One region of the Photobacterium sp. Alg240-V54 genome, then DNA from elsewhere that is predicted to be linked to it. Evidence: predicted binding sites of a transcription regulator. Region 1 holds the regulator's gene; each other region holds the start of a gene.

Evidence for each region. The regulator PurR, encoded in region 1, represses purine synthesis genes. The targets are predictions, from matches to a motif close to TNANGNAAACGTTTNCNTNA.
Region 2: purL (phosphoribosylformylglycinamidine synthase) is a predicted target of PurR. The motif match lies at 3,805-3,824, and genes of this name have one in related genera.
Region 3: G6R09_RS18790 (NupC/NupG family nucleoside CNT transporter) is a predicted target of PurR. The motif match lies at 6,573-6,592, and genes of this name have one in related genera.
Region 4: glyA (serine hydroxymethyltransferase) is a predicted target of PurR. The motif match lies at 7,439-7,458, and genes of this name have one in related genera.

What each region holds. Positions count from the first base shown of each region.
Region 1 covers NZ_UNRL01000004.1:147,585-156,652, forward strand. The annotation lists gene G6R09_RS12425 (FAD-dependent oxidoreductase) at 1-607, opposite strand, end outside; gene G6R09_RS12430 (carboxymuconolactone decarboxylase family protein) at 597-1,226, opposite strand; gene G6R09_RS12435 (TfoX/Sxy family DNA transformation protein) at 1,696-2,283, opposite strand; gene purR (HTH-type transcriptional repressor PurR) at 2,661-3,665, opposite strand; gene G6R09_RS12445 (heme ABC transporter ATP-binding protein) at 4,049-4,846, opposite strand; gene G6R09_RS12450 (iron ABC transporter permease) at 4,843-5,880, opposite strand; gene G6R09_RS12455 (hemin ABC transporter substrate-binding protein) at 5,899-6,819, opposite strand; gene G6R09_RS12460 (biopolymer transporter ExbD) at 6,819-7,235, opposite strand; gene G6R09_RS12465 (MotA/TolQ/ExbB proton channel family protein) at 7,232-7,933, opposite strand; gene G6R09_RS12470 (energy transducer TonB) at 7,937-8,710, opposite strand.
Region 2 covers NZ_UNRL01000002.1:85,057-91,451, forward strand. The annotation lists gene G6R09_RS05840 (LysR substrate-binding domain-containing protein) at 166-1,056, shown strand; gene tadA (tRNA adenosine(34) deaminase TadA) at 1,070-1,603, shown strand; gene G6R09_RS19845 (hypothetical protein) at 1,675-1,842, opposite strand; gene mltF (membrane-bound lytic murein transglycosylase MltF) at 2,105-3,601, opposite strand; gene purL (phosphoribosylformylglycinamidine synthase) at 3,993-6,395, shown strand, end outside.
Region 3 covers NZ_UNRL01000013.1:28,831-37,898, forward strand. The annotation lists gene tsf (translation elongation factor Ts) at 1-182, opposite strand, end outside; gene rpsB (30S ribosomal protein S2) at 300-1,028, opposite strand; gene map (type I methionyl aminopeptidase) at 1,402-2,241, shown strand; gene glnD (bifunctional uridylyltransferase/uridylyl-removing protein GlnD) at 2,379-5,000, shown strand; gene deoD (purine-nucleoside phosphorylase) at 5,055-5,765, opposite strand; gene G6R09_RS18785 (Crp/Fnr family transcriptional regulator) at 5,899-6,549, shown strand; gene G6R09_RS18790 (NupC/NupG family nucleoside CNT transporter) at 6,701-7,933, shown strand; gene G6R09_RS18795 (flavodoxin) at 8,035-8,496, opposite strand; gene truC (tRNA pseudouridine(65) synthase TruC) at 8,604-9,068, opposite strand, start outside.
Region 4 covers NZ_UNRL01000002.1:92,591-101,658, reverse strand. The annotation lists gene pgpA (phosphatidylglycerophosphatase A) at 1-290, opposite strand, end outside; gene thiL (thiamine-phosphate kinase) at 300-1,283, opposite strand; gene nusB (transcription antitermination factor NusB) at 1,359-1,832, opposite strand; gene ribE (6,7-dimethyl-8-ribityllumazine synthase) at 1,832-2,302, opposite strand; gene ribBA (bifunctional 3,4-dihydroxy-2-butanone-4-phosphate synthase/GTP cyclohydrolase II) at 2,464-3,567, opposite strand; gene G6R09_RS05885 (riboflavin synthase) at 3,615-4,271, opposite strand; gene ribD (bifunctional diaminohydroxyphosphoribosylaminopyrimidine deaminase/5-amino-6-(5-phosphoribosylamino)uracil reductase RibD) at 4,295-5,419, opposite strand; gene nrdR (transcriptional regulator NrdR) at 5,447-5,896, opposite strand; gene glyA (serine hydroxymethyltransferase) at 6,113-7,363, opposite strand; gene glnB (nitrogen regulatory protein P-II) at 7,661-7,999, opposite strand; gene G6R09_RS05860 (hypothetical protein) at 8,105-8,509, opposite strand; gene purL (phosphoribosylformylglycinamidine synthase) at 8,693-9,068, opposite strand, start outside.

The DNA of each region.
Region 1 (9,068 bases):
AGACTAAAACGGGCGCAGAGATAATGCCGCTTAATGATTCTATTTTTCCTAGTTGAGTTCCGGCATTAATATAAACCGCCGTTCCGGCTAGCATACCTAATTGGCTTACCCAGAAAAAAGTCCATGCTTTAATCGCTGTTAATCCCATCAGTAGGTTGATTAGAAAAAACGGAAAAACGGGGATTAAACGTAAGCTCAGTAAATAAAAAGCCCCTTCTTTGGCTATACCTTGATTTAATGTTGTTAAACGCTGACCAAACTTTGCTTGCACCCAGTCGCGTAAGATAAAACGGCTCGATAAAAATGCCAATGTTGCGCCAATGGTGCTGGCAAACGACACCATGATCAAACTGGTCCAGAAGCCAAATAACGCGGCACCTAGCAGGGTTAAAATTGATGCGCCAGGAATAGAAAGGGCAGTGGCTAATACGTACAGACTAAAAAAGCTGATATAAGACGTTATTGGGTTTTCAGCAATATGATCCTGTAGCGCTAATTGTTCGCGCTTGGCATATTCTAGGGTTAGAAAATGCCCGAGATCAAAATAGAACCAAGCACCAATAAATACAGCGATTACAGCCAATAATACAATTTTGTTATTTTTCATCTAAGCTCCTTGGTGGCTGTTCAGTTGAAGTCGAAGAATCATTAGTCGTTGGTTGTTGAGTAGCATTATTTGTTTGTGGTTGAATTGGCAATGAGCAAAAACCTTGTGCAGGCACGTCAAGCGCAGTATTAAATTTTGCGGATAAATTTTGAAAGCTAATTAAGGCGGTTAACTCGATGATATCATCACTGCTATACCACGCTGCGAGAGCGGCAAGCATTTCGTCACTAACGTGTTCACCAGTAATAGTCATGGCTTCAGTGTAGGTCAGTACCGCTTGCTCTTGTGCGGAGAAGTGGCTAGAAGATTGCCAATTTGCCAATGCTTTTATTTTCTCGACTGAGTGACAGCGTTCTGCGAGTTTCATGCCGTTAGCATCAACACAGAAGGCACAGTTATTGAGTTGTGATACACGAACGCAAACCAATGAACGTATCACGGCATCAAGTGGGGATTTTTTACGATCAAGGTAACCAAAGAACACCGCCACTAACCAGAAGAGTACCGGCTTACGTCCCCATAACTTAGCAGGATTGAGTACTTTTCCAAAATGGCGTTCTTGTAACCACAGTAAAGGTTTTACCCATAATGAGAATGTATTTTTGGTTAATATACGCAAGGAATGTCCTTATAAAAAGTAAGTCACAACGACTCTTAACTACCAAGACCAGAAAAAGTGACATTGTATTTCATTTAATAAGAAAAAATTTGTTTATTATTGCAATTGGTTGAAATTGCAGCAACAAATACAACCTTGAGAGGCAGCAAAAAGAATGTGGTGGGCACAATGATATGCAAACGTTGATGAATGGTGAGTAATCATTATCGAACGTTAAAAATACGTTTAAGACGCCAGAAGAGAACTGATAAATGAATAAAATATAAAACAAAAAAATTACGTTTTATTTAATATTTATATCATCTATTAGTCGATATATTTAAATAAATGATATTAAGCTATTATTTTTAATTTACATTCTATCGAGGGATGCTTTAAATAGCGTGTTAATACCAAAGTAGAATAAATTAAAGAGGCACTGGGCCTCTTTATTCTTAAGCGTCACTTAGCCAGTTGACGAATATATTTATTATAGTTTTGCTAGCAGTTCATTGCGTCTGCTTTCTGGTATTACTGACCAGTGTTGGCCATGTATAGCACCTTCAAGTGCCCATAACAATTCTATACTTAACGACGTTTCTTGTGTTTTTTGTAACGCCTTATAAGCTTCGAGTGCGCCAATGTCATGCAGTTGTTTGATAGTTTTAATACCTACTTTTTTGAGCATTCGTTCATTTGAAAGCCGTAAGTTGGGTAAGTCTTTAATTCTATCTGGTGTACAGCAGTCTTTGGCTTTTTTATCAGCTTGTGCTGCCTCAAGAGAATATTTTGCCTGCTCGACAATTTTCTCTGGGTGTTGCCACCATTCATCAAGAATAGCGTAATGTTTTGTAATGACAGGGAAACCACGTTTTTTATAAATATATGGTTCTAAACCCGCTTGTTTAAATTCCTCTTCTGTTTTCGCGTTTGCACGTAGGTGGAGTTTATTATTTACCACAAGAGCAAACATTGCTTCTCCTGCGAAAATACCAAAACCGCCAAACATAGAACGCGATTTTACATTACCTAAATGGTCTAATAGTTTTAATGAATCTTTTAATATTGGTTTGTCCATACTTCTACTCGGTGAATAAATGAGTGTCACCTAACATTAAAGTAGTTGTCGTTTTACTTTTATTAATAAAGTTATTTACATCACAAACGAACTACTTTAAATCATTCATGTATTACTCTATAAATAGACTTATCAATAGCGAAGTTTTATTTATAGTTTGTAAGTCTTTTGCTTACTATTATATGTATTTACATGAATCATTATATTCTATCTTTTAACAAGTGAAGTTTGAATATTGATGAAAGCTGATGAATATGTGATATCGCTCATATTTCTTGGTAAGAAACAACGTTTTAATAGCGTTTAGAGGCAGGGGAATTATATTGATAGGAAAAAAAAGCCAATATAATTATTGGCTTGATAAATAGATAACGCTATTAGCGTAGATCTTTAACAGATTTTCGTTCAACGATAGCAGGGGCCATTTCAAAAATTTGAGGTTCGTGATCTTTGTCTTTCATTCGTGCCATCAAAATTTTAATTGCTGTTTTACCTAAGCGACGTTTTGGCTGGTGGATAGTCGTTAGTGGCGGCGCAAAGTAGGGCGCAAGATCAATGTTGTCATAACCAATGATAGAAATGTCATTCGGTACGCGTAGTCCCGCTTGTTCAAAGGTACTAATCAGTGCCATCGCCATAATGTCATTAAAACAAAAAATAGCGGTTGGGCGATCAGTCATCGCAATATATTTCTCAGCAGCTTCGACAGCAGAATCACACTCAAAATCGCCTTCAAGGATCCAGTCTTGGTTAACCTCTAAATTTGCTTCTGTCATCGCTTTATTGAAGCCTTTTAAGCGCTCACGACAGGTCGATTTATCATTGTGGCCAGATAGACAACCGATACGGGTATGACCATGTTCGATAAAATATTTAGTCGCAATATAGCCACCTTGTTCGGCATTATCTTGAATTTTATCAGTATGTGGGCTTTCTGGGCCCCAATCCATGACTACCATAGGTAAATCTTTTTGGCGCTCAAGTAGATCCAATAACTTCTGATCGAGATCTGAACACATTACTAATAAGCCATCGACACGTTTTTCTGCCAACATGCGTAAGTAATCGCGTTGCTTAGAAAGGTTGCCTTCGGTATTACATAAGATCAGAGTGTAACCTTCACGGTAACAATACTCTTCAACACCATGCACAACTTCAGCAAAAAATGGGTTGGTTGATTTAGTCACCAGCATACCGATGGTACGAGTCGTGTTACATTTTAAACTGCGTGCCACTGCGCTTGGTGCGTAGTTAAGATCTTCAACGGCAGCAAGAACTTTTTTCTGCGTTGCTTCTGCGACAAAGCGCGTTTTATTGATCACGTGTGAGACTGTTGTCGTTGAAACACCAGCCATACGTGCAACATCTTTAATGGTTGCCATATTTATTCTTCTAATAATGAGCGCTAGAAATGATTCTAGCCAATGGTGTGGTACCAAATTGAGTAATCACTGAGAGATATAAAATCCATCTTATTGCGTTAGTCGTCTCGTTAATTATTCAATTTGGCACCGATTATGTATCTGTTACATACTTAAATAGTATCCAACAACAAAATCCGCATCTATTTTGCGGCTTTATAATTATTACATATTTTTCAAGTGTAATCGCTTGCGTTCACATTTTACTGAGTGTTTCGCGTAGTGCAACGATTCTATTGTTTTGGATTAAAATATTTGATGCTATCAACAAAAAAACGTAAATTTCAGCAAATTTATCGTAGTGTTACTGAAATTTACTTGATGGACTCATCATGTGTGGTTAGTTAACATGCTGATAATAGATAAGGGTAATCATGGATAGGATGGCGGTGAACAGAAACTTGCCAACCATAGACAGTATTAATCACTGCCGGATTTAATGCTTGCCATGGTGTGCCATCGGCTTGAATTTTTCCATGTTGAATAATTACCATCCGCTGAGCATATTGGGCCGCTAAATTAAGATCATGTAATACCACGATCACCGCTGCACCTTGAGCTGCCATCGTTTGTGCCATTTGTAGCGTTTTATGTTGATGGGCTAAATCTAAGGCTGAAGTTGGCTCATCTAACATTAAAATGCATTTATCATCGGCTTGGCTTAATTGGGTTAATACTCGTGCAAAATGGATCCGTTGTTTTTCACCACCAGATAAGGTGGGATACAACCGCTGAGCAAGCTCAAGCACATCGGTATTAGCCATTGTTTGGTTAGTGATGTGATTGATTTCTTGGCGAGATAAACACAATGGCATAGTGCCAAGTTCTACCACTTCTTTACAGGTAAAGCTAAAAGAGAGTGAACTGTGCTGCGGTAGAATGCCTAAATGACGCGCCAGTTCTGCGCGTTGCCAATCATTGATATCACGATTGAAAAATGCCACATCGCCACTTTCAGGTGAAATCTCACCACATAAGATTTTAAGCAAGGTGCTTTTACCCGCGCCATTAGGGCCTAATAGCGCAGTAACTTGACCTGCTTTAATATCAATACTGAAATTATCTAATAACACTTTATTGGCTAATGTGAGCTGTAAGTTACGTGCTGTAATCGCCGTCGAGTGTGAGAGTGTCGCCGTCATGCGATTCTGCCTTTTTGCTTATTAAGTAGATAGATAAAAAATGGAGCGCCTAAAATAGCGGTAATAATACCTACCGGAAGTTCTTGTGGTGCAAACGCACTACGGGCGATCATATCTGCGACGAGTAGTATTAAAGCGCCTAAAATAGCCGATATTGGCAACAATGTCTTATGGTTAGGGCCTGAAATCATGCGCCCTAAATGCGGAATAACCAGACCAATAAAACCAATTGGGCCGGTAATCGCAACGGTGATCCCAACTCCTGCGGCACACACAATAATTAAACTGCGTTTAAGGTGTTGAACATCAACCCCCATATGACGGGCTTCGGCTTCACCTAATAAAAACGCATTAAGTGCATTTGCTTGACGGTAACAATAATAATAAATCACGATAAGGCTTATAAAAGCTAACCCAATACCAGACCATGTAGCCCCAGCAAGTGAGCCCATAGACCATAAAGAGAAATCACGTAGGGCTTGGTCATCAGCAATGTAATTTAATAACCCCAGTCCTGCGCCAGATATTGCACCAATCGCAACCCCTGCAAGCAGCATAACCACGACAGAGGTGCCATTTTTGTCAGTACCAAGGTGATACACCAAATAAGTACTTATTGCGCCACCTAAAAAAGCAAAAAAGGGTACGGCACCAATGTTCATTAATAGTGGGTAATGCGTCATCAGCGGAGCAAATAAAATGATTGCAAATGCCGCTCCTAGGCCAGCACCGCCTGATATACCAATAATACCAGGGTCGGCAAGAGGGTTACGAAATAACCCTTGTAACACGGCACCACAAATTGCCAATATAGCGCCAATCGCAATACATAATAATGTCCGTGGTAACCGTATTTGATGGATCACTAAATCAACATGAGTCGCAAGGTGATGCTCGCCGGGTAACAGGGCAATAAAGCTGTCTTTATAGCTAATATCCATCGGCCCTATCGCAATCGAACTGAGTAGCGCAAATAAAAGCGAACAGATACTGATCACGTAAATGACGGAGGGAGAAATACGAGTAACATTCATGACGACATTGATCTCAATTTACGATTGTGGATAAAAAACACCATTAAGGCGCATGGCTTCATTAATACTGTGAATACCTAATCCTCCAATCAGGGCTGTACCGTCAATCACCGCAATGGCATTGTTTTTTGCCGCAGGTGTTGCCGCTAACATGGGCATTTTTTCCAGCAACTGTTGCATGTTGTTAATTGATGCAGTGGTGCGATCACTTAATAAAATAATGTCGGGTTGCATCTGCAAAATAGCTTCCGTTGATACTGGCTTATAATTAGCCACTAATTGCGCGGCAGGATTAATTGCACCTGCTAAAGTAATAATGCTATCGGCGGTGGTATTTTTGCCCGCAATACTGATTGGACGACCATCATGGATCATTAAAAACAACACCTTTTTAAGCGGGTGTTGTTGATCTAAATTGTGCTGTTTGATGGCATCCACGCTGGTTTGGAGTTGTTGCTTAAGTTGCTGCGCTTGCTGTTGATGTTGGGTTAATGCCGCGACTTGATCAATACGATGCAGTAAATCAGCCACTGTTTCACCGCCATTGACGATATCCACTTCAACCCCTGACTGTTTTAAAAGGGTTAATGTTTTTGGTGGCCCCATTTCATCAGAGCCAATGATTTTAGTTGGCGCTAATGCAATCAAACTTTCTGCTGATAGTTGGCGGTGATAGCCTACTTTAGGCAGGCTCGGTGCGACTAAGTTTTTACTGGTGACATCTACAGCAATCAATTGTTGCTCAGCACCTAGAGCATTAATAATCTCCGTAATTGCAGCACCCGCACTGATGACTCGTGGCGAATCAGAATCAGGTTGAGCCTGAGCCTGTGGTGAAAACAAGCTTGATGCTGTTATTAATAGTGTAATTGGCAACAGTGCTTTGCGAGCAATATGACCCCAAGAAGGTGCGATAAAAACAGAGTGATGACGGTCCATTATTGTTGTTCTTCCATTAATAGTTGAGTGGCTTTGATGTCGTTTTTTTGTAGAAAAGCTAACAGTTTGAGCATTTGTTCGACCGAGGCTTTTTTATCAGCGCCAATCACAACCGGTTTATTGGGAGCAGCTTTGACTGCGGCTAATAGCTGCAGGTTAAAACTATCCCAGTCATTGATGGTTTGGCCTTGTAATGCCCAATAAGGTTCAGTTGCGACCAAATTGATAGTAATTGGATCAGCTTTGGTGGTTTGTAATATTTGAGTCGATGTTTGTGGTAAGTCGACATCTAATGCTTTGATTTGAACAGTTGCGGTTAGTAGCAAGAACACCATCACAATAAAAATAATATCTAATAATGGGGTTAGATCAGGGGTTAAGTCGTCGCTATCGTGACGGTTATTAATCGTTATCATGCTGATGTGCCACTATAAGCAGGGTTCTCTTCGCAAGTATCACACGGTTTTGCTGGGCTATTTTCAGCATCAATATTCATGCCTTCGAGCCATAAATTACAGCGGTTTAAGCTATGCTCAAGTTTCGCCATAATACTGTCAGCCCATAGTCCTAATAATTGCGAACCTGTAATTGCGGGTAGGGCAATAATCAATCCTGCAGCAGTCGTACGCATCGCAAGCCCCAAACCATCAGCAAGATCACTTGGCGTAACCGAACTGGTAGAGAGGGCGATACCTTTAAACATATCAATCAAGCCAAGTACAGTGCCAAGCAATCCTAACAATGGACTAATCACACCAATTAAACTCAGCAATCGTAACCCAGAGCGTAATTGTTGGCGTTTTTGCAATAACCAAATATTGGCCGCATCTTCTCGTAACGGTTTAGTAAAGTGACGATGAGCGATCAGCATCGCAATACCTTTACACAATAGTGGCCGTTGGTGCTTGAGTTGGGCTGCTAATTGTTCAAGTGCGCGATCGTCATGTCTATTTTGTTGCTCAAGTAAAGCCGTGACTTTGGTTTTACCAACACCAGTACAAAGAAAAACTTGTATTAAGCGTTCGACTAAAATCATGACCGTTAAGGCAGAGCAGGCAAGTAACGGCCATGTCATTAGGCCAAATTGTTGAGTAAGCGTATCGACTACAGTCATGGTTTAATCCAATTTAAAACGTACAGGGATCTGTACTCGGTGGGCAATTGCCTTACCGTTAACAATGTGAGAAGAAAAGCGCCATTTCTTAATTGCTGCAATCGCTGCATTATCTAAAATTTGTGCGCCCGATGATTTAATCAGTTTTTGTTTAAGTTGTTGTCCTTGAGCACCTATCCACACCTCAACCAATACTTGACCTTCAATACCACGCCGTTTGGCTAATTTGGGGTAATTAACCGGACTTGGTCGAGTTGCAAACGTTGGCTTTGAGACTAATTGCAAAGTTTGTGCACCAGTGTTGGTGTTGTTTTTTTGTGGTGATTTACCGAATTGATTTTTAATTATTTTTTTGTTGTTAAGTGTGTTTTTTATAGTTGTTGGTTCTTTTTTGGTGCTTTGTGGTGTTTTTTTAACTATTTGTTTTTTTTCAACAACTGCTTTTTGAGGATGTTTTTTAGCCGAAGATTTATGTCTTTTTGTTATTGTTGGCTTTTTTTTGACAACCTTTTGGCTAACAGTATCAGTGTTTGATAAACGTTTAACCTCTGATTTAATAGGTTTTTTTACGGTTTTCTCAATAGGTTGTGCTATAGGGTTTATCGTTGGAGTGTTGTTGTTCTTAGCGGCTGGCATTGCTGTAAATGTTAAACTAACTCGAGGATTATCTGCTCCCATAGTAAGTGTCAGTGGCTCTTTGGTTGGCATAGCGGCAAGGAACATACTGTGCACCAAAAGTGATACCGCTCCTGCGGCTATATAACGTTTAGTATTCACTCTTTTCACCTAAGGCTAAGATGAGATCGACGCCTGTGGTAGCAATTAAATGTCTGTGCAAAATAACGTCCTCACGATGTAATGTGTATTTTGTTAATATTTTTAATTGGTTAGCGGTGTGATATTCACAGTCCTAGCTTGTTTTTAGCTATTATCCACGAAATGCGAATAATATCAATTATCATTTGCAATATTATTCAATGCAAAATATCATGCTAACAAACAACATTTATAAGCACTGATAAAAGTGGCGATGCACCACTTTTACGCTGATATTATTGTGATAAGCATTTAGAAAGTGACAGCAAACCATTATAAATAGTGTGGTTAGTATCGATTTGTTGCCAACCTGATCGAA
Region 2 (6,395 bases), on a different contig from region 1:
AGGGAAAAGTTATTATTTTCTTGCCCCGTTTCGATGGTTGCTATTGTATTTGTTTCTCGAATAATGATAATTACCTAAAAGTGCAAATTACTTTTACGAATGTGTAATAATCAGTGGTGCAAGCGTCATATTGACGTTCGATCACATTATCAATAGGTGTTTAGAATGTTTCTATGGGAAGGGGTAACAGAATTTGTTGCCGTAGCAGAAACCGAAAGTTTTACTGCTGCATCAAAACGACTCGGCATATCTACTGCACAAGTCAGTCGTCAAGTGAGTGCGTTAGAGAATCGACTTAATACTAAATTATTTTACCGTACTACCCGTAAGGTTTCATTAACAGAAGAAGGCAATGTTTATTATCAACATTGTCGTCAAGTGTTAGATGGACTAGAAGATGCTGAGCGAGCTATCAGCAATTTACGTGGTAAGCCACAAGGGTTGATCAAATTAACCGCGCCAGTAACGTACGGCGAAAAGTACATTATGCCGTTAGTTAATGATTTCATGCTGCAGTATCCTGAAGTAGAAGTCGCGATTGATATGACTAACCGCCAAGTTGATTTGGTGGAAGGTAGCTTTGATCTCGCGATTCGTTTAGGACGTTTGACCAGCTCATCAATGATGGCGAAGCGTTTAACCAGCCGCACCATGTATGTTTGTGCATCGCCAGCTTATTTACAAAAGTTTGGTATTCCACATTCATTATCTGAGCTGCGTCAACATAATTGCTTAATTGGTAACTATGATCATTGGCGTTTTCAAGAATCAGGTAAAGAGAAAAGTATTCGTGTGAGCGGTACCCTTAACTGTAATAGTGGTTATGGTTTACGAGATGCAGTGATTAAAGGTATCGGTTTAGCGCAGCTACCTGACTATTATATTGATAAAGATTTAGAATCGGGTGCCATCGTGCCTATTTTGACTAATTACCAAGAGCCTGATGAAGGTATTTGGGCGCTTTATCCACATAATCGTCATTTATCACCTAAAGTCAGAATGCTGGTGGATTATCTTGCTGAGCAATTACCGCATATTAGTCATTATGATTTGTAAGTAGTGATAACTGATGTCAAATAAAAACCAAGAAAGGTTATCTTCAGCAGCAGCTGACGCGGTGTTTATGCGTCGTGCGATGGAATTGGCTGCGCAAGCAGAAGCTGAAGGTGAGGTGCCTGTTGGAGCGGTAGTGGTTCATAATGGCGTGATTGTTGGTGAAGGTTGGAATCGTTCTATTGGTCATCATGATGCGACGGCACATGCTGAAATGATGGCACTGCGCCAAGCCGGACAAACACTGCAAAACTATCGTCTTGTTGATACCACCTTATATGTGACGTTAGAGCCATGCCCAATGTGTGCAGGTGCGATAGTACATAGCCGAGTAGGTAAAGTGGTGTTTGGTGCTCACGATGCAAAAACGGGCGCGGCAGGTAGCACCATGAACTTACTGAGCTATGAGGGCGTTAATCATCATGTTCTGTTTGAAGGTGATGTTCTTGCTAGTGAATGCCGTGCTCAGCTACAAGCTTTTTTTAAGCGTCGTCGAGCAGAGAAAAAAGCCGCCAAACTTGCCGCAAGACAAGCATCAAATGATGTTTGAGGTTGGGGGGAGTAAATAAAATCGGCTCGGTAGTTATTTTCAAGCAATTAAATAATACCGAGCTGGTTATATTAGTGGCTTGGGCAACTGTGTTCTGTGGTTGCTGATAGCATACAACTACGTTGACGCCATAGAATCTTTTTACGCACATTACTGCTTAAGCGTTTACGGCGTGTTGCCGCTGAAGTGATACGTTTGGCGATATGTTGAGTTTTTGATTTTAATTTGGTTACTTTCATGGATCCATCCATTGAGTTGATATCACGGTAGAACAACCAGCCCGCGAATAAACCTCGCAGCCACCGTTAGCAATGCCATTGTTTAATGTTGTTAATTTCATTATGCATAACAATGCACCTATTGGTAGTAATCTTTAGCAGTTGATGATCAAAGGTTGATCAAACTCTCATTGCGTAAAAAATCAGACGATTACTCTAAATAGTGGCCATGCCATAGGTGGGTTCCTATGGCTATTTTTATGGCTGCTGGTTACCGTTATGATTATGGCGTTACCTGTACCGATGACGTTGATGGTGACGCTGTCGGTGCCAACAGTGTTGGTGGCGTATTGATGGTTTGTAGACCATCAATAATTTTTAGATGCTCATTTTCATACTTACCGCTGTGAGCGCGCTCATAGCCAATAATACTTTGATAATAACGCCGAATACCTTCGACGTAATTTAACGCTTCATCACCTCTCGCGTAGCCATAGCGTGATTGAGTGTAATATTTACGTTGTCCTAATAATGGTAGTCGTTGTTTGACATCAGCCCAAGTATTGGGATTACCCCCTTGTGACTTAGTTAATCGACGTGCATCCATCAAGTGACCAAAGCCGACATTATAAGAGGCGAGTGCAAACCACACTTTTTCATGTTCTTCAATACTGTCAGGTACACGTGCAATCATCTTACGCAGGTATTCACTGCCACCACGAATGCTTTGTTCTGGATCTAAACGATTGGTGACACCGACAGATTCTGCTGTTGGCAGGGTTAACATCATCATGCCTCGAACGCCGGTTGGTGATACTGCTTGCGGATCCCAATGCGATTCTTGGTAAGATAGTGCCGCTAATAAACGCCAATCAAAGCCATTAGCATATTGTTTAAATAACGCCTCCCATTGCGGCAGTGTGTTGTTCACTGCACGTAAAAATGCACGGGTATCAACATAATCAAATTGGTCGATATGACCAAAATATTTCTCTTCCAATTGCGCCATAGTGCCGTTTTGTTTCAATTGCCCAAAAAACTCAATGATAAGCGCATATAAACTATCGTTGCTGCTTTGCTTAACAAACCAACTTACAGGTTCATCTTGAGTTAATTCAAGTGCAACGGCGATATCAGGATGGATACGTTGTAATAGCGCCACATCAACAGAATCAGCCACGGTATAATCGAGATCACCGTTGGCGACTTTAATTAATAGATCGTTAATGTCTGATTCTGGCATTGATTGCCATTGCAGTGTTGGGTGATTTTTACGAATCAGCTCTAGTTTTTGTTCATGGCTAGATCCACTGACAACGGCTAAACGGCCATTATTTTTTGCCAGCTCAGTGAGATCTCGAGGGCGACGTTGGCCTTTTTTATACACCACAATTTGGCTGGCGTAGTAATAAGCTGGCGCCGGATGAAAATCTTGCAGGCGATCGGGCGTTACAGCAAGACCGGCTGCAATAATATCAATATCGCCACGCTCTAAGGCGGGAAATAACTCTGATAAAGTAAACATGGCAGTTATTTCAAGTTTAACTCCCAGCTTTTTAGCAAAAGTTTGTGCGAGTTCATAATCCAGCCCCGTTGGACCTTCTGCACCAATATAGTAGGACAGTTGGTTATTTAGCGTTCCCACCCGTAATACGCCACTTTTGCGGATTTTTTCAAGGCTAGTGGTTTTGTTTTCTTGCCACTGGCAGCCGTTAGTTAGCAATATTAATAATAAAATGCTCATCATACGACGTAGTAGAGTGAAGAATTGTATATTTATCAACTAAGCTGACCCACAGTAAAAATTAACGGCTATTTATATCAAACCCTGCTAATTGCGCAAAGTTGAACTGTTAAGTTGATGATCATAATTTAGATATTGGAATAGTTAAGCAAACATTACGCTATTTTATGGTTAAAAAATGACCCAAAAATAACAGTAATAGGGATTTTTTTGATATTTTTATAAAGATTGAAAAAAAAACACGCAAACGGTTGCGTCAGGTGTTACGTCACAAAAAAAATTCCCTTATACTAGGCGCTCATTAACCGTTGCCTAGTAGTGCAGCAGAGCACAAAGGTGCATTAGGTGTTATTGAGATAGGCTTCTAGATGATGAAGTTTACCTCAATACCACTTTTTTTAACCTGCTAATCGAGAGACCTTTGCACATGGAAATTTTGCGTGGTTCACCCGCTTTGTCTGAGTTTCGCGTTAATAAGTTACTTGAGCGTTGTCATGAGTTAGATCTGCCAATTATCAGTATTTATGCTGAGTTTGCACATTTTGCTGATGTAGCGACAACGTTAACAGCTGATGAACAAGCTAAACTAACAAGTCTACTCACATACGGCCCAACGATTGCAGAGCACGAACCTAAAGGTTTATTGCTACTTGTTATTCCTCGTCCTGGCACCATTTCTCCTTGGTCTTCAAAATCGACTGATATTGCTCGTAATTGTGGTTTAACCACTATTAAACGCCTTGAGCGTGGCAGTGCTTATTATGTTGAATCATCATCGCCGCTAACAGCACCACAATTGAGTGAGTTAAAAGCATTACTTCATGACCGCATGATGGAAGTGGTGGTAGATAATGTTGAGGCAGCAGCAGCGTTATTTATTCAAGCTCAACCAGCACCAGTTAAAAGTGTTGATATTTTAACTGGCGGACGCCAAGCATTAGCGCAAGCGAACCTTAGTTTAGGTTTGGCTTTAGCGGAAGATGAAATTGATTACTTGGTTGAAAACTTTACTAAGCTCGGTCGTAACCCTAACGACATTGAATTAATGATGTTTGCTCAAGCGAACTCGGAGCATTGTCGCCACAAGATTTTTAATGCTGATTGGACTATCGATGGTGTCGATCAGCCAAAATCATTATTTAAAATGATTAAAAATACCTATGAGCATAACCATGAGCATGTGTTGTCAGCTTACAAAGACAATGCTGCGGTAATGGAAGGCTCGCATGTGGGACGTTTCTTCCCAGATCCACAATCTCGTCAATACACTTATCATCAAGAAGATAATCACATTTTGATGAAAGTAGAAACCCATAACCACCCAACGGCAATTTCACCGTGGCCGGGCGCAGCGACAGGCTCAGGTGGTGAGATTCGTGATGAAGGCGCAACTGGTATTGGCGGCAAACCTAAAGCTGGTTTAGTTGGCTTTACGGTTTCTAACTTACGTGTACCTGGTTTTGAACAGCCGTGGGAAACCGATTTTGGTAAGCCAGATCGTATCGTTACCGCGTTAGATATTATGCTTGAGGGCCCATTAGGTGGCGCCGCATTTAATAACGAATTTGGCCGTCCTAACTTATTAGGTTATTTCCGTACTTACGAAGAAAAAGTCACTTCTCACGCGGGTGAAGAAATCCGTGGTTATCATAAGCCAATCATGATTGCTGGTGGTATGGGTAATATTCGTGCCGATCACGTCCAGAAGAAAGAGATCCCTGTTGGCGCTAAGTTAATTGTACTTGGTGGTCCGGCAATGAACATCGGTCTCGGTGGCGGTGCTGCATCATCAATGGCATCTGGTCAATCAGCAGAAGATTTAGATTTCGCTTCAGTACAGCGTGAAAACCCAGAAATGGAACGTCGTTGTCAGGAAGTGATTGATGGTTGTTGGCAGATGGGTGATGACAACCCGATTGCCTTTATTCACGACGTAGGCGCGGGGGGTATTTCTAATGCTTTACCAGAGCTCGTCAATGATGGTGAGCGTGGTGGTAAATTCCAGCTACGTGATGTACCCAATGATGAACCTGGCATGAGTCCACTTGAGATTTGGTGTAATGAATCACAAGAGCGTTATGTATTAGCGATTGCACCTGAAAACATGGCAACATTTGATGCTATTTGTCAGCGTGAACGTGCACCTTATGCAGTCGTAGGCGAAGCCACAGCTGAGCGTCATTTAAGCCTTGAAGATAGTCATTTCGACAACACTCCAATTGATATGCCAATGGATATTTTATTGGGTAAAGCGCCGAAGATGCACCGCGATGCACAAACGCTGACAGTGGTTGGGCAGCCACTTGATCGCAGTGAGATCACCATTGAAGCTGCCACGCAACGTGTTTTACGTCTGCCTGCAGTAGCGGAAAAAACGTTTCTAATTACCATCGGTGATCGCAGTGTTACCGGACTGGTTGCACGTGATCAAATGGTCGGTCCTTGGCAAGTGCCAGTGGCTAACTGTGCGGTAACCGCAGCAAGTTATGATAGTTACCACGGCGAAGCGATGTCGATGGGTGAGCGTACGCCTGTTGCGCTGCTTAACTTTGGTGCTTCTGCGCGTTTAGCAGTTGGTGAAGCGATCACCAATATTGCAGCGACTGATATCGGCGATATGAAGCGGATTAACTTATCGGCTAACTGGATGTCACCTGCGGGTCACCCTGGTGAAGATGCCGGCTTATACGAAGCAGTAAAAGCCATTGGCGAAGAACTATGCCCAGCATTAGGGTTAACTATCCCTGTGGGTAAAGATTCAATGTCAATGAAAACGAAGTGGCAGCAAAATGGTGAGGAAAAAGAAGTCACCTCACCATTGTCATTAGTG
Region 3 (9,068 bases), on a different contig from region 1:
GTACCTTCAGCTGCTACGTTACCTGCTTTTTTAGCAGCCTTAGCAGCACCGCTCTTACGCATGTTTTCGATTGCTAGCTCGATATCAGCGTTAGCTTCTACTAGTGCTTTCTTACAATCCATCATACCTGCGCCAGTACGTTCACGCAGTTCTTTAACTAGGGCAGCTGTAACTGTTGCCATGTGATAATCCTCAGATTTGAATTCGTTGAGTAAAAATCAGGGGCCATTATCGGCCCCTGGTAACCATTCTTAGTTTACGCAAGGTAACTTAAGATGCTTATGTAAAGCAGCAGGCTATTAAGCTTCAGCTACGAAACCGTCTTCTTCTGCTTGAACAGCGATATCTTGGTTACGAGCTTCTTTAACAGTTTGAGCTACAGAACCAGTGTAAAGCTGAATCGCGCGGATTGCGTCATCGTTACCTGGGATAACGAAATCAACGCCGTCTGGATCAGAGTTAGTATCAACAACAGCAAATACTGGGATACCTAGGTTGTTAGCTTCTTTGATTGCGATGTGCTCACAGTCAGCGCCGATTACGAACATTGCGTCTGGTAGGCCGCCCATGTTCTTAATACCACCTAGTGATTTCTCAAGCTTTTCCATTTCACGAGTACGCATAAGCGCTTCTTTCTTGGTTAGCTTTTCGAAAGTACCATCAATAGATTGAGCTTCAAGTTCTTTAAGACGCTTGATTGATTGACGAACAGTTTTCCAGTTAGTCAACATACCACCCAACCAACGGTTGTTTACGTAGTACTGGTCACAGCTGATTGCTGCTTCTTTGATTGATTCGCTAGCTGCGCGCTTAGTACCAACAAAAAGAACTTTACCCTTACGAGCAGCAATTTTTTCAATTTCAGCTAGAGCTGCATTGAACATTGGTACAGTTTTTTCTAGGTTGATGATGTGTACACGGTTACGAGCGCCGAAAATGAATGGCTTCATTTTTGGGTTCCAGTAACGAGTTTGGTGACCAAAGTGTACACCAGCCTGAAGCATGTCGCGCATTGATACAGTTGCCATTGAATAATCCTCTATGGGGTTAGGCGTCCACATATCCCATCTTAAAACCGACCCGATAACAGCGTAATCGCCATTGTTACTTAAAATAAGTAACTGAGCACCCCGGCAGATGTGTCGATATGTGTGAATAATAAATAAAAGTATGTGTAATCCAATCAAGTTGTACCATTACTAGACGTCAACTTAGCCAGCTAAGGGTTAAATTTTCGCTTATAACAGAAACAAAATCACTGTTTACGGCGCGCTTTATACCATAGAACAGCCAATAAAATCCAGTCAAAATTGGATATGAGAACTAATCTTATCTTCCCTTTAACCCCTTGCGACTGGTAATATAACAATCACACAGAAACATACAGATTGAGACGATTTTATGAGCATTAAGATCAAAACGGCTGAAGAAATTGAAAAAATGCGTGTTGCTGGCCGTTTGGCAGCAGACGTATTAGAAATGATCGAACCGCATGTAAAGGCGGGTGTGACCACTGAAGAGTTAGACAAAATTTGTCATGACTACATCACACAAGTTCAACAAGCGATTCCAGCACCGTTGAACTACCACGGCTTTCCTAAATCTGTGTGTACCTCAATTAACCACGTTGTTTGCCACGGCATTCCTGCAGCTCAAGATGAAATTGTTGTAGAAGCCGATGGTAAATATAACAAGCCAGCAGTATTAAAAGATGGCGACATCATTAATATTGACGTGACAGTGATTAAAGACGGTTACCATGGTGATACTTCAAAGATGTTTGAAGTAGGTGAAGTATCTCTTGAAGACAAACGCCTTTGCCGCGTTGCTCAAGAAAGCCTTTATCTGGCAATCAAAAAAGTAAAACCTGGCGCTAAAATTGGCGATCTGGGTACCGCTATTCAGAAGTTCATTAAAGCAGGCAGCAGCCGTTTTTCTATCGTGAAAGATTACTGTGGTCATGGTATTGGTAATGAATTCCATGAAGAACCACAAGTTGTTCACTATAAAAATAGCGACCGTACTGTCATGAAAGAAGGCATGTGTTTTACTATTGAGCCAATGATTAATGCTGGTAAATTCAGCTGTGAATCTGATGAGCAAGATGGTTGGACTGTATACACTGTCGATGGGAAAAAGTCGGCACAGTGGGAACATACCTTACTCGTCACTAAAGATGGCTGTGAAATCTTAACCTTGCGTAAAGAAGAAACATTGCCACGCCTAATGCATAACGCATAATTCGGCGTCTGCTATTGCAGTACATACTGAAATCAAAAAAACCGACCTGCTGTGTCGGTTTTTTTATATCTAGCGATACAGTTCAACGCTTGAAATGGTTATAGTAATCTTAAGATACCTTTACCGCACGGATAGCAATGACTGACATTTCAGCGACGCAACTTTCTGATTACCTCGATGATGCCATTACGCTCGACAGCCTACGCAGTGCCCTTAACCATTTTTCTGAAGAGCAAAAGCATCAATTTAAGCAGCAAAAATCCATTATTGATTTAGTCACTGAGCGCAGCCAATTTATCGATCAGCTTTTGATTCGACTATGGCGTTTTTATGGCTTTGAACAACAACCGGATCTGGCATTAATTGCCGTTGGTGGCTATGGCCGCGGAGAATTACACCCATTATCAGATGTCGATTTATTAATATTAAGCCAACATCCATTAGCAGAAGATGTGGCGAATAATGTTAGCGCGCTTATTACTCTTTTATGGGATTTACGATTAGAGGTTGGCCAAAGTGTGCGTACCGTCGATGAATGTATTGCGGTTGGCAAAGATGATCTGACAGTCGCGACCAATTTAACTGAGTCACGTTTTTTATGTGGTAATCAACAAACTTTTCACCAATTAACTGTTGCCATTAATTCGCCACAATTTTGGCCCAGCGAGACATTTTTTCAAGCAAAACTTGAAGAGCAGCGAGTCCGCCATGCTCGCTACCACGATACCACCTATAATCTTGAGCCAGATATTAAATCTAGCCCTGGTGGCTTACGTGATATTCACACCCTTAGCTGGGTTGCACGGCGTCATTTTGGTGCCACCAGCTTATTAGAAATGAGTCATCATGGCTTTTTAACTGATGCTGAATACCGTGAATTGGTTGAATGCCAAAACGCGTTATGGCGAATTCGATTTGCGCTCCACATTGAGCTGCGTCGCTATGACAATCGTCTTACCTTTGATCATCAACCCTCAGTCGCAGCACTCCTTGATTATCATGGTGAAGGCAACCAAGCCGTTGAAATGATGATGAAGGCGTTTTACCGTATTCTGCGTCGTGTGGCTGAGCTTAATAAAATGCTGTTACAGCTGTTTGATGAAGCCATCATTAAGCCTGATGCACGTTTAGCTCCGATTATACTCAATGATGATTTTCAATTACGTGGCAATTTGATTGAAGCGACTAAACCCGCGTTATTTCAAGCGCGACCTGAAACCATCCTCGATATGTTTCTTCATATTGCTCAAAATTCTGATATCGAAGGCATTGCAGCGCCTACTCTGCGCCAATTACGTACCGCTCGTCGTCGCTTAAACCGTTTTTTAATTGAAATTCCAGCCGCGCGTGAAAAATTCATGGAATTGGTTCGCCAACCTAATGCACTTCAAAAAGCATTTCGGCTGATGCATCGTCATGGCGTTATAGCTGCTTACCTGCCGCAATGGAGTCATATTGTCGGTCAAATGCAATTTGATTTATTTCATGTTTATACCGTCGATGAACACAGTATTCGAGTGATTAAAAATCTCCATAAATTCAACGATCCTGAACATCACTCACAGCACCCTATTTGTTGTGAAGTTTACCCACGGTTAATCAAAAAAGAAATCTTGATTCTTGCGGCGATATTTCATGATATTGCTAAAGGACGCGGTGGTGATCACTCCGAATTAGGTGCGGTGGATGCTTATGATTTTTGTATCGAACACGGACTGTCCCACCCTGATGCAGAAACAGTCGCATGGTTAGTGCAAAAACATTTATTAATGTCGGTTACTGCACAGCGACGTGATATTTACGATCCTGAAGTGGTGGCTGAATTTGCCAAACAAGTGGGTGATGAAGAACATTTAGATTATTTAGTCTGTTTAACCGTTGCCGATATTTGTGCCACTAACCAAGACTTATGGAATAGCTGGAAGCGTACATTACTGGCTGAGCTTTACTACTCAACCCAAAAGACATTACGCCGCGGACTGGAAAAAACCCCAGATATGCGTGGTCGTATTCGTCACAATCAACAGCTAGCATCAGCGATCTTACGCAGTAAAGGCTTTATACCACGTGATATTGAAGTGTTATGGCGTCGCTTTAAAGCCGATTATTTCCTACGCCATACTCATAAACAATTGGCATGGCACGCACAAGCATTGCTAAAACACAGCGGCGATAAACCGATTATATTAATGAGTAAGAAAGCGACCCGTGGCGGCACTGAAGTGTTTATCTACAGCAAAGATAAAGCCAAGCTATTTGCTATTGTGGTCTCGGAGCTGGATAAGAAAAATCTTAGTATTCATGATGCTCAGATCATGAACAGTAAAGATGGTTATACGCTCGATACTTTTATGGTGCTCGACCCTAACGGTAAAGCCATTAATGAAAATCGTCATGTGGGGATTATTCGAAATTTAACCAAAGCACTAACAGCAATGAAATCTGAGCGTAAAATTCGTCGCGCACCACGCAAATTACTTCATTTCAATGTACCGACTAAGGTTGAGTTTTTATCAACCAAAACCGGACGTAAAACCATGATGGAATTGGTTGCGCTTGATATGCCAGGGTTATTGGCAAAGATAGGATCAGTATTTGCAGAACTGAATATTAGTTTACAAGCGGCAAAGATCACCACTATAGGTGAGCGTGCAGAAGACTTTTTTATTATTGTTAATGAATCTGGTGGCCGTTTAACCACCGAGCAGCAACAATTATTACGCCAAACGCTGATCCTAACGATTAATAAACATGCCTAAATAACAACCATAACAACACCGTATTTAACTACGGTGTTGTTATCTATCTTGAGATTACAATGTAATTGCAGTCTCTAGCGCTAAATTAATCATGTCATTTAATGTCGTCACACGATCTTCTGCATTTAAGCCTTCATGGCGTAAAATATGATCGGTTACGGTACAAATAGCTAATGCTTTGACGCCAAACTGAGCAGCAAGGGTATAAAATGCTGACACTTCCATTTCAACACCATAAATACCGTATTGTGCCAGTTGCTGATAAAAGTCTTCGTCTGGGCGGTAGAATAGATCAGATGAAAATACATTACCGACTTTTACTGATAACTGTTTTTCTTTTGCAAGATCAACCGCAGTTCGTAGCATATCGTAGTTAGCTAACGCTGCGAAATCATGATCACGCAGTCGAGTACGGTTCATTTTAGAATCCGTACTTGCTCCCATCGCAACGATCAAATCCATCAGTTGGACATCATCATGGATCGCACCACAGCTACCAATGCGAATAAAGTTTTTGACGTTATAGTGAGTAATTAACTCTTGAACATAAATCGACGCAGAAGGTGCGCCCATACCATGCCCCATCACAGATAATCGCTGACCTTTATAGAATCCAGTAAAGCCAAGCATACCGCGAACATTGGTTACTTCTTGTGCGTTTTCTAAGAAATTTTCTGCAATATATTTAGCCCGTAGCGGATCGCCTGGCATTAAAATAGTATCAGCAAAGTCACCCGCTTGAGCATTAATGTGTGGAGTCGCCATCGAAGTATCAATTCCAAATAAAAAAGAGGTTGAGATACCCGCACTGTAAAGCTAAGCTCCGCGCTTGAAAAGGACACTTGTCCATCTTCAGTATCAATTTTAGTCACTTACTCGATTATAATGAAATTTACTTATGCCTCAGCAACTGCATTTATCGCTGTATCAACGTTTATTACAATTACCCTGCTGCCGTCCGGTTAAATTAACAGCCAACCAAATATTTATAGCTCAAGGTGAACCAAGTGATAGCCTCTATTTAGTGCAAGATTGTGCTTTTTTAGTGTCTTACCTAAGCCCTGTCGGCAAACGTTATATTGTTAATGCTCAACAAGGGTTTTCTGGCATTTTAGGTGAAATGGAAATATTTCGAGAGCAAGGTACAAGTGTGTTCAGTGTCGCAGCATTAAGCGATGGTATTGGTCATCAAATTCCACGTCATAAACTCATAGAAGCGGTACTTAATAACGCCGAGTTAGGGTTAGCTTTTTTGCAATTAATTTCTCATCGTTATGAAGAGTCAATTGGTCATACGCTCGATAATATTTTGCATAGTTTACGCTTTAATACCATTCGATTATTAATTAAAAAATCACACTTAAGCGCTCAAGGTTGGTTTGAATTTAATATTGAACAACATGCTGGTGAGCTCGGTGCAACCCCACGGGCTTTACGACGAGTAATTAAAGATTTGTTAACAGCTGCCACATTAGAAAAACAGCATAAGCATTATCGTCTATTAGCCGCTGACAGCTTAGTTCAAGAGCTCAATCTTATTCAAAAGTAGCAAAATGCTGCTTTATTGACTCATTACGCAAACGTTTTCGTAAAAAGGGACTTATGTCCTTTTTTTTTGATTCCACAATAGATAAAACGCATCGGTCGCTGTTAACACTGACGCTAAACAGCCCCTTTGAATCTATTGAGACATTACCGTTATGAGCATTATCACCAGTATTATTGGCATGATTGTTTTGATCGCTATTGCAGTATTATTATCAGAAAACCGTAAAAAAATTCGTTTTAGAACCGTGTTTGGTGCGCTTATGATTCAAATCGGTTTTGGTGCATTTGTAATGTATGTCCCTGCTGGACAAATGTTACTGCAAGGGATTGCGACTGGTGTTAATAATGTCATCAGCTATGCCAATGATGGCTTGAGCTTTGCTTTTGGTGATTTAGCTCAATATAAACTCGGATTTATCTTTTTAATTAATGTGCTGTGTGTCGTGATCTTTATTTCAGCCCTTATTTCAGTACTGTATTACCTTAAAATCATGCAAAAAATTGTCGGTTTATTAGGTAAGGGGCTTAAACGCCCTTTAGGGATCAGTTATTCTGAATCGATGTCAGCGACGGCAAATATCTTTGTCGGTCCAATCGAAGCACCAACAACCTTACGCCCTTTTATTGCCACCATGACTCGCTCTGAATTATTTGCCATTATGACCGGTGGTTTAGCCTCTGTGGCGGGCGGTACTATGATTGGTTACATCAATCTTGGCATCGACGTAAAGTACATTCTGACCGCTTGTTTCATGACCGCTCCTGCAGGACTTTTGTTTGCCAAACTTATGTGCCCGGAAACAGAAACTCCGCGTCAAGATCTTGATCAAATTATTGAACAAACTGAAGACAAACCAGAAACACTATTAGACGCCATCACGCAAGGTGCGATGGTTGGCTTACATCAAGTCGGTTGTGTAACCGCACTATTAATTGCAATCGTGGCTTTAATGGCGATGGTTAATGGCATTATTGGTGGTATCGCTGCCATGCTAGGTTTTGATGGTGTAACGATTCAATTGCTGCTTGGTTACCTATTAGCGCCACTGGCTTTCTTACTCGGTGTACCGTGGTCTGAAGCACCACTTGCTGCTTCTTTCATTGGTCAGAAAATCATTGTTAATGAATTTATTGCTTACGTGAGTTTTATTGAAGTTGCCGATCAACTGTCTGAAAAAACGCAAGCAATTGTAGTATTTGCACTATGTGGGTTTGCCAATATTGGTTCGTTAGCGTTGGTCATTGGTGGCCTACGTGCTATGGCACCTACAAGAGGAAAAGAATTATCACAAATTGGTGGTCGAACACTGATTGCTGCTATTCTGGCCAATTTAATGAGCGGAACAATTGCAGGGTTACTAGTCTCATTAGGAGCTGCTGTTTAATCATCCCCTTGTTTAATCAACAAATAATTTATATCCAATAATGGTTACCCCATGAATAACGACAGGGTAACCATTCATTTCATCGTGCGACGGCTATTTAATTATGCAGCTGCTTGCTCGGCAGTCGTTATAAATTGAGAAAACCACCCCTCAGCAACCTCTAACGGTTCAAAATGAACGCCAGCGTCAATATCTAATCGTGGTTGAACTGATTGTGAATTAAGCTCACTTAATAACGCATCAAATTGACGCCCAGCCCCACAAAAACGATCTTCACCATAGCTAGAATCACCTAAAGCAATCACACCATAACGTTGCTTAGGCAATAGTGGAAATTGATCTTTTAGCGCCACATATAGCGGTAGAAGATTTTCTGGAATCTCACCTTGACCTGTGGTCGATGTTATCACTAACACGGTATCAGCATCATAGGCCATAAAATCATCTAAGGTTGAATCAAAGAAAATCTCAACCGGTACTGATGTTAATTTAGCCGCTAATGTTTCTGCTAACTCTTCTGCTCCACCATATACAGAGCCTACAAATATGCCTAACTTATTCATTCGCTCTCCTTTGCTGTAAGATGTCCTCAATAAGGGACTCTTACCAATCTGGCTACAACACCAAAGAAAAGCAAGTATTGATGTAAATTTAACCTAAGAAGTTTGCACTACAACGCATTCATTATTGTTGCTGTTATTGTATCTGGTGTACCTAACAACAATGTTGGCGACCAGCTAAATGTTGTCATTACCTGTTGCCAGACGTCATCTACATTGGCTCGAATATCCACCGCTGCCCCAGTTAATGGATGCGTAAACTGTAATCGTGACGCATGTAACATCAATCGATGACAATCAAGATGTTCGCGGAACATACGATTATGTTTACCGTCGCCATAATTAACATCACCAATCATATGATGATTTAAATGGTGCATATGACGGCGCAGTTGATGTTTACGACCGGTCTCAGGTTTCATCTCAACTAAACTATAACGACTAGTCGTGTAAGGGCCTACTGCAATATTTGTTTCAACCGTTGCTAATGGAGCATAAGCAGTAATTGCTTCTTGAGGCTCTTTGTCTTCAGAGGCTTTTTTATCGGCAATTTTATCTAACATCACTTTCAATGG
Region 4 (9,068 bases), on a different contig from region 1:
GCCATGGTGATCCAAAAACCGACAAATTCATCCCACACGATGCTGCCGTGGTCATGCACTTTCATATCAGTTGAGGTTATATGACAAATACGGATCCCGATAATCGCAGCAACCAATACTGCCACTAAGTACCAACCAAAAGGTAATTGGGCAAGGATAAGGTATAAAGGAATAGCTGCGAGTGTTCCCATGGTGCCGGGAATATATTTAGCCAAACCACTACCAAAACCTGTGGCTAATAAGTGCCAAGGATTGTTCATTTTTAATAAATCTTTTGGATTAGTGCTCACGCGAATACCTTAGTTATCTTTAACAACAAAATGATCCCAACCAAACAGTTGCCATGTCAGTGGTTTACCGAATTGTAATAATGACAAGCCGCTACCTGCCTTTACTTTACCAATACAACTATATTTAACATTAGTATGCGCTAAAGCGGCTTTTAATGCATCTCGATTAGCTGCTGGGGCAGTAAAACATAGCTCATACTCTTCACCACTGGATAATGCCAGCTGCTGTGCTTGTTGGCGATCACCTTTACAAAATGCTAATAATTCAGCAGATAATGGTAATTGCTCGACCTCAATTTCAATGGCGATGTCTGATCGCTCTGCAATATGTTTTACGTCAGCGACCACACCATCAGAAATATCTAAAGCTGCCGAAGCAATACCGCGTAAAGCCTCACCAACACTGACTCGAGGTGACGCTTTAAAATGCCGCTCTATAAGGGTTGCTGCTAAATGAGCATCACAATCTTGTTGGCCTAATATCAAGGCTAATCCTGCAGCACTATCACCAAGGTAACCGGTGACATAGACATCATCCTCAACTTGAGCACCACTGCGGGTTAATGCTTGACCGCGTGGCACCAAGCCTTGCACGGTCAAAGTAATACTCAATGGCCCCTTGGTGGTGTCGCCACCAATTAATTGAATATTATATTGATTGGCAAGCTCAAAAAAACTATGGCAAAAAGGGGCTAACCACGCTTCATCAATAGTGGGCAATGTTAACGCCAATGACACCCATGCTGGGGTTGCGCCCATTGCAGCTAAATCACTTAAATTAGACGCCAACGCTTTATAAGCAACCGCTGCTGGATCAGCGTCAGCTAAAAAATGGGTACCAGCAACCAGTGAATCGGTACTCACTGCGACAGAATAATCAGCAGCTACATTCACGAGTGCACAATCATCACCAATCGCTAAAGCAACATCATCACGTTGCAATTGCTGCTGAGCGAAATAATGTTTAATGATATCAAATTCATTTTTTGCCATAGTTCTCTTTTTCCTCAATAAAAAAAAGCCAGCTAATAAGCTGACTTCTTTCATCGTACTCAACGCAATAAAAAATTACTTATCTTTTTTACGTAGAGATGGTGCAGCTTTATCTAACACACCATTGACGAATTTGTGGCTATCTTCGGCACCGAAGAGTTTCGCTAATTCGATTGCTTCGTTGATCACAACTTTAAATGGTACGTCTTCACGCTTAACCATTTCGTACATTGCAAGACGAAGTAGAGCAAGTTCCATCTGGTCTAGATCCTGAAGAGGACGAGACAAGTATGGGCGCATTTTGCTATCAAGTTCTTGATGGCTTAATACAACACCTGCAAATAAATCGCGGAAATAAGCAACATCAGTGTCTGGCGCTTTACATGCAGGCGCATCAGTTTGATGTTCTTCTTCTTCAAACTTATCGCCTGAAAGGAAATATTGCTCAATATCAGCAACATTACCTTTGGTAAGTTGCCAAGAGTAAACAGCTTGTACAGCAAATTGACGTGCATTACGACGCGCGGCTGGTTTCACAGTAACCCCCATTAGGATTCGATTTGGGACAGGACATTTACCATTTCGAGCGCGCTTAGTGCAGCCTCTGCCCCTTTATTACCAGCCTTGGTACCGGCACGCTCAATGGCTTGTTCTATAGAATCAACAGTCAACACACCAAAAGCAACTGGAGTATTATACTCTAGTGCAACTTGTGCTAGACCCTTGTTACACTCACCAGCAACATAGTCAAAATGAGGTGTACCACCACGAATAACTGAGCCTAATGCTACGATAGCATCATAGCGATCACTCTTCGCAACTTGCTGGGCAACAAGCGGTAATTCATAAGCACCAGGGCAACGAACAACAGTGATATTATCTTCACTAACCTGGCCTTGACGTTTCAGCGCATCTAATGCACCTGAAAGTAAACTTTCGTTAATAAAGCTATTAAAGCGTGCAATTACGATAGCAATTTTTGCGTTTGGTGCCGCGATGGCGCCTTCAATTACCTTCATGGGCCTTCCTGTGACTATGTCTTTCCGGTTTGAGAAACCGCGGGAGTCTAACACACTTTACGATATGTCTGCTATCCACATCCGTCGGTTTCAGAGGATTTGTTACTATTTATTGCGTATTCGTTGATGAACCAACCAATAAGCGCATGATCAATCGTTTGTTATTCGCAAATATATTCAACCACTTCAAGACCAAACCCAGACAGTGAATGGTAGCGTTGCGTGCTTGATGATAATAGGCGCATCTTACCAATACCAAGATCTGATAAGATTTGAGAACCGACACCCACTTGACGTGAAGGATTATATGGACTGACCTTCACTTGTGGACGACCTTCATTTTCAGCGGCAATATTTTTAACTTTATTAATAATACTATCCGTTGAATCTTGCTTGCTCAATACCACCAGTACGCCATTTTCAGCACTGATACGTTGCATTGCTGCAGGCAATGTCCACTGCGTTGCACCTGATTGTAAAATATCTTTAAAGGTATCTTGTAAATGCACTCGCACCAATGTCGATGCATTCGCTTCAATATCACCTTTACATAGCGCGTAATGAATTTGATCATCAATTTTATCGCGGTAAGTGATCATATCAAACTCACCAAATTCAGTATTGAGCTTACACTCACCAACACGCTCAATGGTAGTTTCATGGTGATTACGGTACTCAATAAGATCGGCAATAGTACCCAGCTTTAAGCCGTGCTTTTCAGCAAAAATTTCTAATTGAGGGCGACGTGCCATGGTGCCATCTTCGTTAAGAATCTCAACAATTACACTTGATGGTTCAAGGCCTGCTAAACGGGCAATATCACAACCAGCTTCAGTATGACCAGCACGAGTAAGTACGCCACCTTCTTGTGCCATCAATGGAAAGATATGACCAGGCATCACAATATCAGCAGAAGTCGCATCGGCCGCAACTGCAGCTTGTACGGTACGAGAACGATCAGCAGCTGAAATACCGGTCGTTACACCTGTTGCTGCTTCAATAGAAATAGTAAACGGCGTGCCAAATTGTTCAGTATTATCTTGAACCATCAATGGTAGGCCCAATTTCTGACAACGTGCCTTGCTTAAGGTTAAGCAAATTAAACCACGGCCATACATGGCCATAAAGTTAATCGCTTCTGGGGTGATTTTTTCTGATGCTATGATCAGATCGCCTTCATTTTCGCGATCTTCATCATCCATCAAAATAACCATTTTACCTTGGCGAATATCATCAATGATTTCTTTTGCACTACTTAAAGCCATAATACTACCCTTATTGTTATGTTGCTTTATTACCCATAAAGCAATGCTTAACCGAGAAACCCTGTTCTCGCCAATAAATCCATTGTCACTTGAGGTTGTTTTTCTGCGGCTTTATCACCAAGCATCAATCGTTCAAGGTAACGCGCGATAACATCAACCTCAAGGTTAATTTTACGACCAACACTAAAGTCAGCCATGGTGGTTTCAGCAGCAGTGTGTGGCACGATAGTTAATTTAAATTCATCACCACGCACAGCATTTACTGTCAAGCTAATGCCATCAACCGCCACCGAACCTTTCTCTGAAATATATTTTGCGAGCTGTGGCGGTACTTTGATCCAAAACTCAATCGCACGCCCCACATGCTGGCGCTCAATCACTTCAGCCACAGCATCAACGTGACCAGACACCATATGGCCACCAAAACGGGTGGTCGCTAACATGGCTTTTTCTAAATTAACCACTTGGCCGGCTTTGTAATTCGCAAATGCGGTGCGGTTAAGTGTTTCTAACGAAAGATCAGCGACATAACCTTTACCCGTTAATTTAACCACGGTAAGGCATACACCATTGGTGGCAATACTATCGCCTAACTTAACGTCCGTTAAATCTAAGGTTCCTGAATCAACGGTAACAGCAACATCAGCACCTTTAGGTGTTAGTGCAGATATTTTACCGACAGCTTCTATAATTCCAGTGAACATGCTCAGCCCTTAATTTCACTATTTTATTTATTATTTTGTACGGTTGCCATTATACGAATATCACAATCAATCATACAAACATCAGTAATAGTTAACAACGGCGTTTGTGCCATCGTTGTCAGTCCGCTAATATCAATTAGACCACGACTGTCGCTACCCATTAATTTAGGCGCTTGATATAAAATCAATTTATCCACTAACTGCTGTTGCAATAATGCGCCAGCTAAACGTGCACCAGCTTCGACCCAAATATGATTAATGCCGTATTGCGCCAAGCGCGACATTAATGCCACTAAGTCAAGCTGATGACTGTTAGTTTGAGTTGGAAGTTGCCATTGCTGAACAGAATCAGGCCATGCTTCGGTGCCGATAGACGTGCGAGCTAAGATAGTCTCACCAGGCAGGTGGAAAAGTTGATAATCAGGTGTGAGTCGATTCTGACTGTCAATGATAACCCGTATGGGTTGACGTAATGCCGCTTGAGGATAAGCGTGTTGAACAGCTTGGTCTAATTCACTCCAACGTACATTAAGCGATGGATCATCAGCTATTACGGTAGCACTGGTTGATAAAATCGCACCTGCCTGCGCACGAAAATGTTGCACATCAGCGCGAGCTTTAGGACCTGTGATCCACTTGCTGACGCCATTTGCTAATGCTGTTCGACCATCTAAACTCGCAGCAAGCTTTAATTCAACATATGGCATTTGTAGAGTCATTTGCTTAATAAAGCCAGGATTCAGTGCTTGAGCTTCCGCTGCGAGTACACCAACTTCAACATCGATACCTGCCGCTTGTAACATCGCAATACCACGCCCTGAAACGGCGGGATTAGGATCGACCATCGCACAAACAACCCGTGCAACGTTGGCATTAATTAACGCTTCAGCACAAGCTGGAGTTCGCCCGTAATGGCAGCACGGCTCTAAAGTCACATACACCGTTGCCCCTTGGGCGCGCTGCTGTGCCTGCCGTAATGCAAACACTTCAGCATGAGGCTGTCCTGCCTGATAATGATATCCCTCACCGACGATGTCGTTGCCATTTACTATCACACAGCCAACATTTGGATTAGGGGCGGTGGTATAACGGCCAAGCTTGGCAAGCGCTATGGCTCGCGACATCATTTTTTGATCAGTGTGTGTCATTATTGTTAGTCTTAACGATGCTGAGTGTTAACGTTCTAATTTGGCAATTTCCTCACCAAACTCACGAATATCTTCAAAACTACGATAAACAGAAGCAAACCGGATATAAGCAACTTTATCCAATTCTTTTAACGCTTCCATCACTAAATTACCAATCATCTCCGAAGGCACTTCACGCTCACCTGTCGCTCGAAGACAAGATTTAATACTATTAATTGCCCGTTCAATATCATCAGTACTTACGGGACGTTTCTCTAATGCTCGCTGAATACCGCCGCGTAATTTTTCTTCATTAAACGGATCACGGTTACCATTGGTCTTCACTACGCGAGGCATCACAAGCTCTGCCGTTTCAAACGTAGTATAACGCTCATTACACGCTAAACATTGGCGGCGTCGGCGTACTTGGTGGCCATCGGCAACCAATCGAGAATCGATTACTTTGGTGTCATTTGCACCGCAAAAAGGACAATGCATTTAGCCTCCTACATTCAATCGACTCAGTGTAACCCATTTCATCGCTTTAATAAGACTATCACCCCCTTTTTTCTAATAAATCGGCTTAAAAGTAACAATTATCATTAATAATGGTCGATTTACTTTATTTAAAAAATAAAAAAGGCTCACCTAGAAATAGGCAAGCCTCATCACAACTATTATAACAGCGCTTCAATTACGCTGTTATCGACTCAATTATGCGTATACAGGAAGACGCTTACAGATTTCAAGCACTTTCACTTTAGTGGCTTCAATCACAGCAGTGTCATTAACGTTATCCAACACATCACACATCCAACCAGCTAGTTGACGTGCGTCATCAGCATTAAAACCACGGCGAGTAATAGAAGGCGTACCAACGCGAATACCAGAAGTTACAAACGGGCTACGCGGGTCATTCGGAACGCTATTTTTGTTTACAGTAATGTTTGCTGCACCCAGTGCGGCATCCGCTTCTTTACCTGTAATGCCTTTATCAATTAAATCGACGAGGAATAAGTGGTTTTCAGTGCTACCAGAAACGATCTTGTAACCACGTTTGATAAACTCTTCAACCATGGCTTTGGCGTTGACAACCACATTCGCTTGGTAAACTTTAAACTCAGGTTCCATGGCTTCTTTAAACGCTACCGCTTTCGCTGCGATAACATGCATTAATGGGCCACCTTGACCGCCAGGGAATACTGCAGAGTTGAGCTTTTTGTAAAGCTCTTCACCTTCATTGGATAGAATCAAACCACCACGAGGGCCAGCCAATGTTTTATGGGTAGTCGTGGTAACAACATGCGCATGAGGGACTGGGTTAGGATAAACACCAGCGGCAATCAAACCTGCTACGTGAGCCATATCAACGAATAAATATGCACCTACTTTGTCAGCAATTTCACGCATTTTTTCCCAGTCAACAACTTGAGAATAAGCAGAAAAACCACCAATGATCATTTTTGGTTTATGCTCTAACGCCAATGCTTCCATTTCTTGGTAGTCAATTTGACCACTTTCATCAATACCGTAAGGAATGATGTTGTATAACTTACCAGAGAAGTTTACTGGTGAGCCGTGAGTTAAGTGACCGCCATGTGCCAAGCTCATACCTAATACTGTATCGCCAGCATTCAATAACGCCATGTAAACCGCATTATTTGCTTGAGAGCCTGAGTGCGGCTGAACGTTTGCATACTCAGCACCAAATAACTGACAAGCACGATCAATAGCAAGTTGTTCTGCTTTATCAACAAACTCACAACCACCGTAGTAACGCTTACCAGGGTAACCTTCAGCATATTTATTTGTCAGCTGAGAACCTTGTGCTTCCATTACACGCGGGCTAGTGTAGTTTTCAGAAGCAATCAACTCGATGTGTTCTTCCTGACGGGCTGTTTCTTCCTGAATAGCTGCAAATAGTTCCGCATCATAATCAGCAATGTTCATATCGCGCTTTAACATCTGTATCTCCTGACTCAGCTAAGTTTTATCCTATTTTAAGTAAAAAACGAAAATCCACAAACCTAGACGCCACGTAGACGCAAACGTTTTCGTTTTACTTTTTATCTGCTGACTATCTTACATAAATTGATCTAAATCAGAAAGTCCTAAATGTGCTTTTCTTTGTTGTAAAAAAAATCGATTACTAGACTGACTTCATGCTTCGACAGCTATTTATTAACATAAAATGAAGCCATAAAAAAGGAGCTGCATAATTGCAACTCCTCTTAATGTTTCATCATGATTTACCATCACAAATTAAATAGCATCTTCATCTTCTTCGCCGGTACGAATACGTACCACACGCTCAATATCAAACATGAAGATTTTACCATCGCCAATCTTGCCGGTTTGAGCGGTTTCTACAATGGTGTCGATACATTGTTCTGCAACTTCATCAGTCACTACAATTTCGATTTTCACTTTAGGTAAAAAATCGACCATGTATTCAGCACCACGATAAAGCTCGGTATGGCCTTTTTGTCGACCAAATCCTTTGACTTCCGACACTGTCATGCCCGTGATACCCACTTCAGCTAACGCTTCACGAACATCATCAAGTTTAAATGGCTTAATAATGGCTTCAATTTTTTTCATTGTCATCATCCTTTGCTGAGCAGAAGTTCGGGATCGCAATACTGATCACCGACTTGATTAAATTAGGGTTATTATCACAGATTCAATGCAGTAATTTAATCACATTTAATATTCTTGAATGTAATTAGTTTCCATTCGCCGCAAAAGCAGCAACACGGAATACAGTAATACCAAGCCATTGATTACCATAATAGCAATATCATGATATTTAGCAGGAAAAACATTAGGAATGAAAGGAATTAGACTAAATTGCAAAAATAATGTTACTGCGGGAATATAAAAATAAAGAGGAATAAATCCCCACTTTTCACCTCTAAATAAGCCAACACAAGCAACCACGCCAGAGATCAATACTAATAAAGTAACAATCACAGGCACCATACCCAGTAAATCGTACCTTAACGCATGCACCAATGTCTCAATATGTTGAATCAGACCGATTACCACGAGTACGGCGAGTAACTTCGTCGCACCAATAAGGCGATAATTGCTGGGAATATCCAATCCCATTATTGTTTCATCCTTGTAACGACACCGTGGCCATTTTTACTTATTCGTTATATTAATTATCCCAATGTTTTTTCAAGGTTAATGTGATCAATGTCAACTTCATATTTATTTTATAATTACCGTGGTTACACGATAAAAAAAGCTGCCAAAATTGACAGCTTTTTGATACTAACTAAATGATTGTTAACCGAGATTAACTCGTGCGTTACGGAACATACGCATCCAAGGGCTATTTTCGCTCCAATCATCTGGATGCCAAGAGTTGGCGACAGTACGGAATACTCGCTCTGGGTGCGGCATCATAATGGTGACGCGGCCATCTTGCGTGGTTAAGCCGGTAATACCGTTTGGCGAACCATTAGGGTTAGCAGGGTAGTTTTGAGTCACATTGCCGTAGTTATCAAGGTAACGTAGTGCAATCGTTCCTGACTGCTCAATCGCTGCCAAATGGTCGGCATTACGGACTTCAACTCGACCTTCGCCATGTGAAACCGCGATTGGCATCCGTGAACCTGCCATTTCATTAAAGAACAATGAATCACTCTTTTGTACTTCAACT